DNA from 3 places in the Comamonas sp. Z3 genome. Region 2 is predicted to be linked to each of the others. Evidence: predicted binding sites of a transcription regulator. Region 2 holds the regulator's gene; each other region holds the start of a gene.
What was found. Region 2 encodes FNR, which switches genes on or off when oxygen is low (the NO sensors DNR and NnrR bind a similar motif). Its sites were predicted from a motif close to TTGATNNNNATCAA; they were not measured.

Region 1: the regulator FNR is predicted to act here: its motif matches at 1,737-1,750, upstream of cydD (thiol reductant ABC exporter subunit CydD).
Region 3: the regulator FNR is predicted to act here: its motif matches at 2,117-2,130, upstream of FSY59_RS03350 (OmpW family protein).

Annotation. Positions count from the first base shown of each region.
Region 1 covers NZ_VOQU01000008.1:1,059-5,193, forward strand. The annotation lists gene FSY59_RS21740 (ABC transporter substrate-binding protein) at 1-372, shown strand, start outside; gene FSY59_RS27765 (hypothetical protein) at 452-580, shown strand; gene FSY59_RS21745 (nitronate monooxygenase family protein) at 654-1,610, shown strand; gene cydD (thiol reductant ABC exporter subunit CydD) at 1,853-3,583, shown strand; gene FSY59_RS21755 (amino acid ABC transporter ATP-binding/permease protein) at 3,580-4,135, shown strand, end outside.
Region 2 covers NZ_VOQU01000001.1:829,092-833,226, forward strand. The annotation lists gene ccoG (cytochrome c oxidase accessory protein CcoG) at 1-7, shown strand, start outside; gene FSY59_RS03915 (FixH family protein) at 123-428, shown strand; gene FSY59_RS03920 (hypothetical protein) at 800-1,063, shown strand; gene fnr (fumarate/nitrate reduction transcriptional regulator Fnr) at 1,230-1,952, opposite strand; gene hemN (oxygen-independent coproporphyrinogen III oxidase) at 2,268-3,650, shown strand; gene FSY59_RS03935 (sulfite exporter TauE/SafE family protein) at 3,654-4,135, shown strand, end outside.
Region 3 covers NZ_VOQU01000001.1:699,485-703,619, forward strand. The annotation lists gene FSY59_RS03335 (VWA domain-containing protein) at 1-599, shown strand, start outside; gene FSY59_RS03340 (hypothetical protein) at 633-842, opposite strand; gene FSY59_RS03345 (DUF808 domain-containing protein) at 984-1,997, shown strand; gene FSY59_RS03350 (OmpW family protein) at 2,211-2,825, shown strand; gene egtD (L-histidine N(alpha)-methyltransferase) at 3,301-4,135, shown strand, end outside.

The DNA.
Region 1 (4,135 bases), on a different contig from region 2:
GATATCGAGCAGTTGGCCAAGCGCCTGCCTGTGGAGTACATGAGCGGTCTGTCGATCGCCCAGGTAGTGCCCAGTCCTTACAAGGTCTCGGGCAAGCTCAACAAGGAGTTCCGCGATGCGACGATTGCAGCCGGCAAGTCGCTGGACGTGCCGGTGAGCTTTGCCATGATGGAAGGCTATGTGAATGCCAAGGTCATCGTGGAGGCCATGCGTCGCAGCCAGCCGGTAACGCCTGAAAAGATGAGCGCCGCCCTGCGCGGACTGGAGTCTTTTGACCTGGGCGGCTACTGGGTGAACTTCAAGTCTGGGCAAGTGGGTTCCAAATATGTGGACCTGTCCATCGTCAACGCCGCAGGACGTGTGACGCAGTAAGAAACCAAGGCCTGACACGCTTCGCGTTCAGGCCTTTTTTGCAGCCACTTCCATCACGATGATCCGCCGTGCAAAACAGATGCAGAAGCTGTTGCCCAGGGGACAGGAAGTGGCGCAATGGCAGGCGAAACTGGCCGTTGGCCAGTCGGACGAGGCCGCTGTCGGCACAGGGGTGCAAAAAGTGGATCGTTCATCGAACTGCTTCTGAAATAAGAGCTGTCAACGTATCTGGAACAGGCGCTACAGCCCTTTTACATACAAAACGAAGAAGGAGACAACATATGTCCAAGCTACCACCCGTTCTTAAAAAGCTGGCTTTGCCTGTCATCGGCTCGCCGCTTTTCATCATCAGCAATCCCAAGCTTGTCATCGAGCAGTGCAAGGCCGGCATCGTCGGCTCCATGCCTTCGCTCAACGCCCGTCCAGCCGAGCAGCTGGAGGACTGGCTGGCCGAGATCACCGAGACTTTGGCAGCCTGGGACAAGGCTCATCCCGATCGTCCTTCGGCACCATTCGCCATCAACCAGATCGTGCACAAGAGCAATGACCGTCTTGAGCACGACATGCAGGTCTGTGCCAAGTACAAAGTGCCCATCATCATCACCAGCCTGGGTGCACGTGAGGATGTGAACCAGGCCGTGCATAGCTGGGGTGGCGTGGTGCTGCACGACATCATCAACAACAAGTTTGCGCGCAAGGCCATTGAAAAAGGTGCCGATGGCCTGATTGCCGTGGCAGCCGGCGCAGGCGGCCATGCAGGTGTGAAGAGTCCGTTTGCCCTGGTGCAGGAAATTCGTCAATGGTTTGACGGCCCGCTGGCCTTGTCCGGCTCGATTGCCACGGGGGGAGCGGTTCTCGCGGCCCAGGCGATGGGTGCGGACTTTGCCTATATCGGCTCGGCCTTCATCGCCACCGACGAGGCGCGTGCCGTGGAAGCCTACAAGCAGGCGATTGTCGAGGGCAACTCCGATGATGTGGTCTACAGCAATCTCTTCACCGGCGTGCATGGAAACTATCTGGCACCCTCGATTCGTGCGGCCGGTCTGGATCCGGAGAACCTGCCCGAGTCCGACCCCAGCAAAATGAATTTTGGCGGAGGTGCGCAAAAAGCCTGGAAGGACATCTGGGGTTGTGGCCAGGGCATCGGCGCCGTCGACAAGGTTCAGCCCACGGCCGAGCTGGTGGCCCGCCTCAAGCATGAATATGCCGAAGCCAAGGCCAGCTTGCTGGCAGCCTGAAACAGGTTTGCGACTCTCCTGTGCCAACGGCGTCTTCGGACGCCGTTTTTCATGGGCGACTTGCTCGTTTGATGTTGCTCAAGCACGACTAAAACAAGGGTCAACCCTTAATAAATTGTCGCGAAGTTGATGGACATCAATGTAGGCCTGGTCCTGCAATTGGCTTTTGCATATCAAGTCATGATGATTGTCAAAAGAAGAGTAGTATTCCGTTAATTTCAGTAAATACTGAAAATTAAGAAATGCAGCAAACACCTTCTTCCTCAGCCGACAATCAGACCGATGCGACGCGTACCGCACTGGCGAGCGTCATCCGCCGCCCCAGTGCGGGCGCGGTATGGCAGGTGTTTGCCGGGCTGATCTGGCTGCCGCAGGCTGCCTTGCTGGCCTGGGCTGTGCAGCTCATGGCCAACGGGCAGGGCGTGGCGGCCGTCTGGCCCATGGCGGCGGGTGTGCTCATGCTGGGGCTGTTGCGTGCCTGGGCAGAAGGTCATGGCGGCTTGCTGGCCAACCGTGCCGCGCGCATGCAACTGAGCAGCCTGCGCGCTCTGGTGCTGCAGTCGCTGGCCCAGGCATCCCCGCTGGACAAGAGTCGCCCTGCCTCGGGTCAGGCTGCCAGCGCCATGGTCGAGCAGGCCGAAGCCATTGTTCCCTGGCTGGCGCGTTATCAGAGTGCGATGTGGCGTGTGCGTCTGCTGCCTTTGGTGATTCTGGCAACCGTGGCCTGGCAGTCTTGGGTGGTGGCCCTGATTCTGATGGTGGCCGCGCCGCTGATTCCGCTCTTCATGGCGATAGTGGGCTGGCGTGCCAAGGCGGCCAGCGAAGAGCAGATGCTGCAACTGGGCCATATGAACGCTTTCTTGCTGGACCGCCTGCGCGGTCTGAGCACGCTGCGCGCTCTGCATGCCGTGGATCTGACAGGCCAGCGACTGCGTGACCATGCCGAAGGTCTGCGCGCTCGCACCATGCGCGTGCTGCGAATTGCCTTTCTGTCTTCTGCGGTGCTGGAGCTTTTCTCTGCACTGGGCGTGGCCATGGTGGCCGTCTATATAGGCTTTCACCTGCTCGGCACGCTGAACTTTGGCGCCTGGGGCGACAAGCTCGGTCTGGGTCAGGCCATGTTCGTGTTGCTGCTGGCGCCGGCTTTCTTCGAGCCTTTGCGCGATCTCTCGGCCGTCTGGCATGACAGAGCGGCTGGCGAGGCAGCGCTGCAGACCTTGCAGAGCATGCAGACCCAGTCCGTGCGGATTGTTGGGGCGCAGCATGCCGCCGAAGCACCTTCGGCCAATGAACGGCTATCGCCTGGGCGGCCTGTGTCCGTAAGCGTTTGCGGGCTCGAGGTTCAGGCACCGGGCAGTGACTCCAGCCTCGCGCCGCTGTCCTTGCACATACAGGCTGGCGAACATGTGGCGCTGTGGAGTCCCAGTGGCAGTGGCAAGTCCGTGCTGCTTGCGCAGATTGCCGGCCTTTTGCCGGTACAGCAAGGCAGCATCGAACTCAATCGGCAAGCGCTCGATGCCAGCAGCGCAACGCAGCTGCGTCGGCGCATGGCCTGGCTGGGTCAGCTACCGCATGTCTTTGCCGGTTCGGTCGCACGCAATATCGCGCTGGGGCGCAGCTCGGTAGGGCCCGAGCAGATTGCCCAAGCCAAGCGGCAGGCGGCACTCGACGAGACCCTGGCGCATCGCCCCGGCGCTAGCCTGGGCGAGGGCGGTGCAGGGCTTTCCGGAGGCGAGGTGGTGAGGCTGGCCCTGGCGCGCATGGCTGCGCAGACGGAGGCCGGATTGCTGCTGGTCGATGAACCTACTGCCCATCTGGATCCCGAAACAGCGGCCCAGATCACGCAGTCCCTGCGCCATCTGGCCAAGGGGCGCACCATGTTGGTCGCCACCCACGACGCGCAACTGGCCGCGGCCATGGATCGCGTGATCGAACTGCCGCTGCTGCGGCGGGCGCAGGAGCCGCAGTCATGAAGACGCGAGCCATTTCAATGCGCGAGATGCTCAAGCTGCTGGGCCGGATGGCGCCGCGCAAGCTCTGGCTGGGCGGCGCCGCGCTGGCAGCGCTCACGGTGCTGATGGGCATGGCCTTGCTGGGCCTGTCCGGCTGGTTCATCACGGCCACGGCGGTGGCCGGTCTGGTGCCGGCCACCGCTTTGGTGTTCGATGTGTTCATGCCGTCGGCGGGCATTCGCCTGCTGGCCGTGGGCCGCACCGGCGCCCGCTATGCAGAGCGTCTGGTGACCCACGATGCCACGCTGGCCGTGCTGGCCGCTCTGCGCCAGAGACTGTTTCTGAGCTGGGCTCGCCCACAGGCCGCCCGTCTGCTGCTGCAGCGCCCGGTCAGGCTGTTGCAGCGCCTGACCTCCGACGTGGACGCCCTGGACAATCTCTATCTACGCCTGCTGGTGCCGGCCGTAGCGGCGCTGGGCGCGGCCTTGCTGGCAGCTCTGGCCTACGGATTCATGCGCTGGTGGCTGGGCCTGTTGACGCTGGCGTGGCTGCTGCTGACTGGCTGGGGCATTG
Region 2 (4,135 bases):
GCGCTAGGCCTGCGGCATGCATCGTGACAGCCACGCAAGGGCATCGCGAATCAGCAACAATTGATGCTGCCCGATTGCAGGTTTGCAATTGGGCGCCCAGATTTCTGAAAAGAGGTTTCACCATGTCGGCAGCACAAGCCAAGGCCCCGCAAAAGGCCAAGATCATCCACCCCGAGGACGGCAAGCCCTGGTGGAAGTTTGCCCATGTCTGGCTCGTCATCGCCGGTCCCGCCGTGGTGGTGGTCGCGGGCATCGTGACCGCCTATATCGCCATGAGCAAGCCGGATCCCGTGATTGACCCCGACTACTACCGTCACGGCATTGAAATCAACCAGCGCCTCACCGAGAGTGAAAAAAGCCTGGCGCCGGCAGTGACGGGGCGCAACCATGCCGCGACGCCGGCCAAGGACCATCCGCTGGATCGCTGACCGAGATTTCAACGCATCCCAAGGCCGCTTCCGCGGCCTTTTTTGCGGCCCTGGTTGCAGACTTTTCTGTAGCTCGGCCGGTCGCGGCGGCGCTCTATGTCCTGGTCGACCGCAGAGTCGGGCGGGTCTCTGCAGTGCTCAGAAACCGGCAAAGGATCTCCGGCTGGTATTCAATAAAAGGAGCGCATAGCGCTTTATCAGGACTATTTCAGATAGATATAGTCCTTGAATCGATACAAATAAAGCGCTGCAAGCTCTTTAAATAATAGCGGTCCAGGGTTTCCCATCTGAGTGCATGCCCTTGGTACGGCTGGGAAGGTCATGGCAATTGTGCAAAATGGGTTCAAACCCACAGGCCAAGGAGAATCGCGATGGATGCTCGACGCTGGATGTGGATTGTCTGGCCGGCTTTTCTGGCTGCGGCAATCATGGAAATGGTGGTATTTGCCTTTGTGGATCCGCTGGACATGCACTGGCTGGGCTCGCCTCTGGAATGGTCGCGCAATGCCATTTACACGCTGGCCTTTTTTGCCTTCTGGGCGGTCACCGTGCTCAGCGGACTGATGACCGTCATGCTGGGGCGTTCGGCCAGCGATCTGAACCAGGGAGTAGTCTCCGAGCCCCTGGTCGAATAAGGCGCTGCGCACAGGACCGTAGTTTCGGGGCAGGTGGCGGCCTTGGATGCAGGGGCTGGCCGCTCGCTGTGCCGGCGGCCTCGGCGGCGGCAACTCCTGGCAGGCATTCGCCGCCATCAAAAAAGCCCGCTGTCTGCGGGCTTTTTCTTGAAGGCTGCTGTTGAACTCAGTCCTGGCATTGCTGGCTGTTGACGATGCGCCTGAGCGCCTCGGTATCCAGAATGCGCAGATGGCGCTGTCTGACTTCGATGATGCCTTCCTCGGCGAACTTGGAGAAGGTGCGACTCACGGTCTCCAGCTTGAGCCCCAGATAGCTGCCGATTTCTTCACGCGTCATGCGCAACACCAGCTCCGACTTCGAAAAGCCGCGTGCGGACAGGCGCTGCACCAGGTTCAGCACAAAGGCCGCCAGGCGTTCTTCGGCGCGCATGCTGCCCAGCAGCAGCATCACGCCATGCTCGCGCACGATTTCGCGGCTCATGACCTTGTGCACATGATTTTGCAGTGCCGTGACTTCGCGCGAGAGCTGCTCGAGCTTGTCGAAAGGCATGATGCAGACTTCGGCATCTTCCAGCGCCACGGCATCGCAGGTGTGGTGGTCGTTGACGATACCGTCCAGACCGATGATCTCGCCGGCCATCTGAAAGCCCGTGACCTGGTCGCGACCGTCTTCGGTGGCCACGCTGGTCTTGAAGAAGCCGGTGCGAATGGCGTACAGCGAGGTGAACTCCTCGCCGTTGCGAAACAGCAGCCCGCCCCGTTTGACCTTGCGGCGCGTGGCCACAATTTCGTCAATGCGCTCCATTTGTTCATCGTCCAGGCCCATGGGCATGCACAGTTCACGCAGATTGCAGTTGGAGCAGGATGCTTTGATGGTCTGAAGATTCATGGGCTTTTCAGCAACGGCACAGACAGACTTGGACTGGAGAGTCGCGCCGATCATTGACCTCGTAGTTAGTGATGAGTTGGATCAAATTGTCGCAGTACTTGCATGGCGCTCTCTTGATATTCATCAAGGACAGCTGGATTGCCTTGGTGCACATTGTTTGCATTCATTCAAAAACATGTGCTTCTGCCCATTATGGGCATGATTTCCAGGATTTGATTTCCTTTGAAATCTGCCCATTATGGGCATGATTTCCAGGGTCTGATTCCCTTTGAAATCTGCTCAATGTGGAGTGTGGGCGCACCCTAACTTTCAGTTATGACCGCAGTCACGCCCGAGTTGCTGAGCCGCTTTGATATTCCTGGCCCACGCTACACATCATTCCCAACAGCCGACCGTTTTGTTGAGGCTTTTGGTGCAGACGACTACATCTTGGCGCTGAAACAGCGCAAGACGCATTCGGGTTCACGCGCCTTGCCCTTGTCCGTTTATGTGCATGTGCCGTTTTGCGAGTCGCTTTGCTATTACTGCGCCTGCAACAAGATCGTGACCAAGCATCATGAAAAGGCTGCCGAGTATCTGGATTATCTGGGCCGTGAACTGGCCATGCATACCGAGCATTGCGGCAAAGGCCAGCTGGTAAGCCAGCTGCATCTGGGAGGCGGCACGCCGACCTTCTTCAGCGATGCCGAGCTGCAGCAGTTGATGCTTCTGATGCGTGAGCATTTCAAGCTCGATCCGGCCGGCGAGTATTCCATCGAGGTCGATCCGCGTACCGTGAGCAACGAGAGGTTGAAGACACTCAAGGACATGGGCTTCAATCGCCTGAGCTTTGGCGTGCAGGATTTTGACCCTGCGGTGCAGAAAGCGGTGCACCGGGAGCAGCCAGCCGAGCAAGTCTTTGAGCTGGTGGCCGAGGCCCGCCGTCTGGGTTTTGTCTCCATCAATGTGGACCTGATCTACGGCCTGCCCAAGCAGACATCCGAGTCTTTTGCGCGAACGCTGGCCCAGGTCAATGAGTTGCGTCCCGACCGTATTGCTCTGTATGCCTATGCGCATCTGCCCGAGCGCTTCAAGCCGCAAAGGCGTATTGCATCGGCTGACTTGCCCATGGGACAGGAGAAGCTGAACATGCTCTCCGGCGCAATTGATGCATTCATGAATGGTGGCTATGTCTATGTCGGCATGGATCACTTTGCACTGCCCGACGACTCTCTGGCCATCGCCAAGCGTCAGGGGCGCCTGCATCGCAACTTCCAGGGCTACAGCACCCAGCCCGATTGCGACCTGATTGCACTGGGCGTATCGGCCATCGGCAAGGTGGGGGCCACCTACAGCCAGAACGTCAAGACCCTGGAAGAGTATTACGACGCCATTGATGGCGGCATGCTGCCCGTGCAGCGCGGACTGGCGCTCTCGCGTGACGATCTGGTGCGCAGAGCCATCATCATGGCCATCATGTGTCAGGGCTCCGTCCTGTACGAGCCGATGGAGCAGGCCTGGCTGATCAATTTCCGCGAGTACTTTGCTCGGGAGTTGGCAGCGCTGGCGGAAATGCAGCGCAATGGCCTGGTTCAGCTATCCGACGAGGGCTTCAAGGTCACGGGCCTGGGGTGGTTTTTTGTGCGCGGAGTAGCCATGCTGTTTGATCGATATTTGCAGGCCGACCGAAACCGAGCGCGCTTTTCGCGCATCATCTAGCGCATGTTGTTTTCGCTGGTCTGGACTGCTTTGATCATGGGGCTCGTGGGTGGGCCCCATTGTCTTGTGATGTGCGCTGCGCCCTGCAGTGTAGTTACAGGGGCAAGGCCTGTCAGCGATGGCCAGGTCATCGCCTTGCACGGCCTGCAAAAACGCCAATGGCTGCGCACCAGCCTGTTTCATCTGGGACGCATTGCCGGCTATGCCCTGCTGGGCGGGGTTGCGGCCGTGGCGATGGAGAGTCTGGCCTGGCTGACCAGCCAGACAACGGCCTTGCAGAAGTTGTGGACGCTGATGCATGTCGCGGTCATGGCCTGGGGTCTGGCCATGCTGGTGCAGGCGCGGCAGCCGGTATGGCTGGAGCAGGCGGGGCGCTCTGTCTGGGCCAGGGTCCAGCCCTGGGTCGTCGCCCCGGGAGGGAGTCTGGCCGCAGGCTTTGCCTGGGCCCTGATGCCTTGCGGCTTGCTGTATTCGGCAGTGCTGGT
Region 3 (4,135 bases), 130 kb from region 2:
AGACCATTGTTCCGGAGACGCTGATTGGCTATGGGCGCAAGGCGCGCCGCCCGCAGCGCGAGGTGATCCTGTGCATTGACCAGAGCGGCTCCATGGCCAACTCGGTGGTCTATTCCAGCATCTTTGGTGCGGTGATGGCCAGTCTGCCGGCGGTGGCCACCAAGCTGGTGGTGTTTGATACGGCCGTGGTCGACCTGACGGAAAAACTCGACGATCCCGTCGATGTGCTGTTTGGTGTGCAACTGGGCGGTGGCACAGATATCAATGGTGCGGTCGGCTATTGTCAGGGGCTGATCAGCGAGCCGCGCAACAGCATTCTGGTGCTGATCTCCGACCTCTACGAAGGCGGTGTGGAGTCGGGCCTGCTGCGCCGCGCCAACGAGCTGGTGGAAGCCGGCGTGCAGTTCATCACGCTGCTGGCGCTCAGCGACGAGGGAGCTCCGGCCTATGACGCGGAACTGGCGGCCAAGCTGGCGGCATTGGGCGTGCCCTCGTTTGCCTGCACCCCCGATGCCTTTCCGCAGCTCATGGCAGCGGCCATCCGCCGCGACGATGTGGCCGCCTGGGCGGCGACGCAGGGCTTCAAGACCAGCAAATAGGAAGACTGCCGGAAGAAGACTGCTTGTTGGGGCTCAGTCCGGCAGAACGACGCCGAGCTTGGCCAGCCTGGCGGCCATCACATCACGGCGGCGCGCGGCCTTGGCAGCGGTTTCGCTGACCGTTGCAATGGTTTTGGGGCCTTTGCCTGCAGCGGCCTTGACCAGTTCCGCCTTCTTGGCGGCCTCTGCGGCAAGTTTGCGGTAGCTGGCAATCAGTTCGGCATGGGCGATGGCTTGAGTCACAGGGTTTCCGTTCGATAAGGGCGCTCATTGTCGCTGCAAAGCCAGGGCCGTGGCGAACGCGCAGCTGATTGGCAATTTCCTGTCGCAATCTTGGCACGGTTTGCAGGCATGATGGCGATTTTGCAAACACCGGGAGAAACGATGGCAGGTGCCGGCCTTTTGATGTTGCTAGACGATATTGCTAGCTTGCTCGACGACGTGGCCTTGATGACCAAGACTGCGGCAGGCAAGAGCACGGCAATTCTGGACGATGTGGCTACCCAGACCAAGGTGGCGGTGCAGAAGACGGCCGGCGTGCTGGGCGACGATCTGGCACTCAATGCCGAGCAGGTCACGGGAGTGAAGGCCAACCGGGAGCTGCCCGTGGTCTGGGCTGTGGCCAAGGGCTCGCTGCTGAACAAGGCCATCTTGGTGCCCGCGGCGTTGTTGATCAGCGCCTTTGTGCCCTGGTTGATCACGCCCTTGCTGATGGTGGGGGGGGCGTTTCTCTGCTTTGAAGGCGTGGAGAAGATCCTGGAGCTGTTTCACAAGCATCAAAAGCATGATGTGCATGATGCCGTCGTCGATGCCGAGGAGGCCGTTCACAAGGGTGTGGCGCCCTCATCGGTGCGTGCCGCACGTGAAAAGCAGATGGACCCGATGGATTATGAAAAGCAGAAGGTCAAGGGCGCCGTGCGCACGGACTTCATTCTGTCGGCCGAAATCATGGCGATTGCGCTGGGCACCGTGGCGACCAAGCCCATTTGGGAGCAGGCGGCGGTGCTGATCGCCGTGGCTCTTGGCATCACCGTGTTCGTCTACGGACTGGTGGCCGGCATTGTGCGCATGGACGATGTGGGCGGCTGGCTGATGGACAGGAGCGGCAGCGTCGCCAAGGCAGCAGGCCGTGGTCTGATCGCCTTCACCCCCTGGCTGATGCGCGGGCTGTCGATTGTCGGCACTGCGGCCATGTTCCTCGTTGGCGGCAGCCTGCTGGTGCATGGCATCACGCCCGTCGAGCACTGGATACAGCAGGTGATTGCACCCATGGGCGGCGTGGCGGCAGCGCTGGGGCCGTTGCTGATACATGTGGTGGTGGGCGCCGCCATAGGCAGTGCCGTAGTCATCTGCGTGACGCTCTGGCACAAGCTGCGTCCGGCCAGGGCCGCACATTGATAACTCCAGGGTGCAGCTAGCACTGCGGGCGGCGCGGGGCTTTGCGCTGAATCAGGATATGGGGCTGGCGTGGCCGAAGGGCAACGCCGGCCTTTTTCTTTGGCATCTTGGTGTGCGGGTTGATGTGGGACAAAGCCGCAAACGAGTGGCTTTGTTTCAATCACTATCAAGGAAGGCAAACAAGCTTTCTGCCATCTCTTCAAGGAAAAGCCCATGAAAAAGACTCTGATCGCAATCGCCGCCGTTGCCAGCGCCCTGACTGCCGGTGCCGCTTTTGCACAATCCTCGTTTGACGGCACAAGCCCCTGGATGGTGCGTGCGCGTGCCGTGCATCTGGACAGCGACAACGGTGGCGCTGCTGGTGACGCAGGCGTCAGCATCAACAACAAGTGGATGCCCGAGCTGGATGTGTCTTACTTCTTCACGCCCAATATCGCTGCCGAGCTGATTCTGACCTTCCCCCAAAAGCATGATGTGCGCCTGAATGGCGACAAGATCGGCACGCTCAAGCATCTGCCTCCCACCTTGCTGGCGCAGTACCACTTCACCAACTTCGGCGCCTTCAAGCCTTATGTGGGTGCAGGCGTGAACTACACACGCTTCTCGAACGTGAGCATTCTCGACGGTGCCGTGACCGTGAAGAAGAACAGCTTCGGCGGTGCGCTGCAGATCGGCTTCGACTATGCGCTGGACAAGAACTGGTCGCTGAACTTTGACGTCAAGAAGGTCTATCTGGGCACCAAGGTGACCGGTGCAGGCGTGTTCCAGGACACCAAGTTCAAGGTTGACCCATGGCTGGTGGGCGTGGGCGTGGGCTATCGCTTCTGATAGCTTCACGGCAAAGAGTGTTCTCGTCGGTGGCCTTCTTCCCGCAGGCGAGGCACGCACCACAGGCTCTGTGGTGCAACGGGGTCAATGGGCCGGCATGGCCCGGAGGCTCCGGAGGCTAGGGTGTATGTTTGATCGGTATTCCGCCAGTGCGGGATACCGATTTTTTTTGGTGAGTTCCAGGATCAGTATTGGCTTTGTCAGCATTGCTGCATGCACATGCAGTAAAAGTATCGCTGGCTTCAGTCCTACTTGCGCCTGTTGTCGACAGCGCTAGGCTTTAGGACCCAAAGCAGTCTTGGCAGTGATGGCGCGGGCAATGGCTGTATCGCGCGATCGGCTCATCAGGAGAATCAGCATGCGCGCGATACCGGACAGGCAGGCAGCATCCATCGAGTCTTTGTCTCGCGCAGGGCGCATTCCATTGCCTCTGGCCTCCATGCTCAAGGCTGCAGAGCCTTGCACAGCCCCGCAGATGCCACTGTGTGAAGAGCTGGCACAAGGGCTGATGCAGCGGCAGGCACAGATTTCCCCCAAATTCCTGTATGACGCGCGCGGCTGCGCCCTGTTCGAGCAGATAACCGAGCTACCCGAGTACTACCCCACAAGAACCGAGGCTGCCATCATGGCCCGGTACGACCTGCAGATCGCCCAGGCCATGGCAGGCTGCCAGGTGCTGATAGAGCTGGGCGCGGGCAATTGCGAAAAGGTGCGACGCCTGTGCCGCAGCGTGGGGCCGCAGCAATTTCTGGGGGTGGATATTGCGGTCGAGTTCCTGCAGGCCGCGGTGGCCAGACTGGAGCAGGACTTTCCTCGACTGAGGGCGAGTGCGGTTGCGGCGGATTTCACGGGGGACTGGCATTTGCCGCCGGGCGTGCCGAAGGCGCGGCGTGAGCTGTTCTATCCGGGCTCCTCGATCGGCAACTTCGATACCCAGCAGGCGCTGCATATGCTGCGCCACATGCATTCGCTGGTTGCGGGCGACGGCGGGCTGCTGATCGGTATCGACCTACCCAAACCGGTTCCGGTCTTGCTGGCTGCCTACGATGATGAACAGGGCGTTACCGCCGAGTTCAACCTGAATGTGCTCAATCATGCAAACCGTCTGCTGGGCAGTGATTTCAATCTTCGGGACTGGGCGCACGAGGCGCGCTTCGACAGCCGGAACTCTCGCATAGAGATGCATTTGCGCGCCCGTTGCCCCGTCATGGTGTGCTGGCCTCAAGGTGTGCGCCACTTTGCCCAGGGCGAGACCATCCACACGGAGAGCAGCTACAAATACCCTCTGTCTGATTTTCTCTCCATGCTGG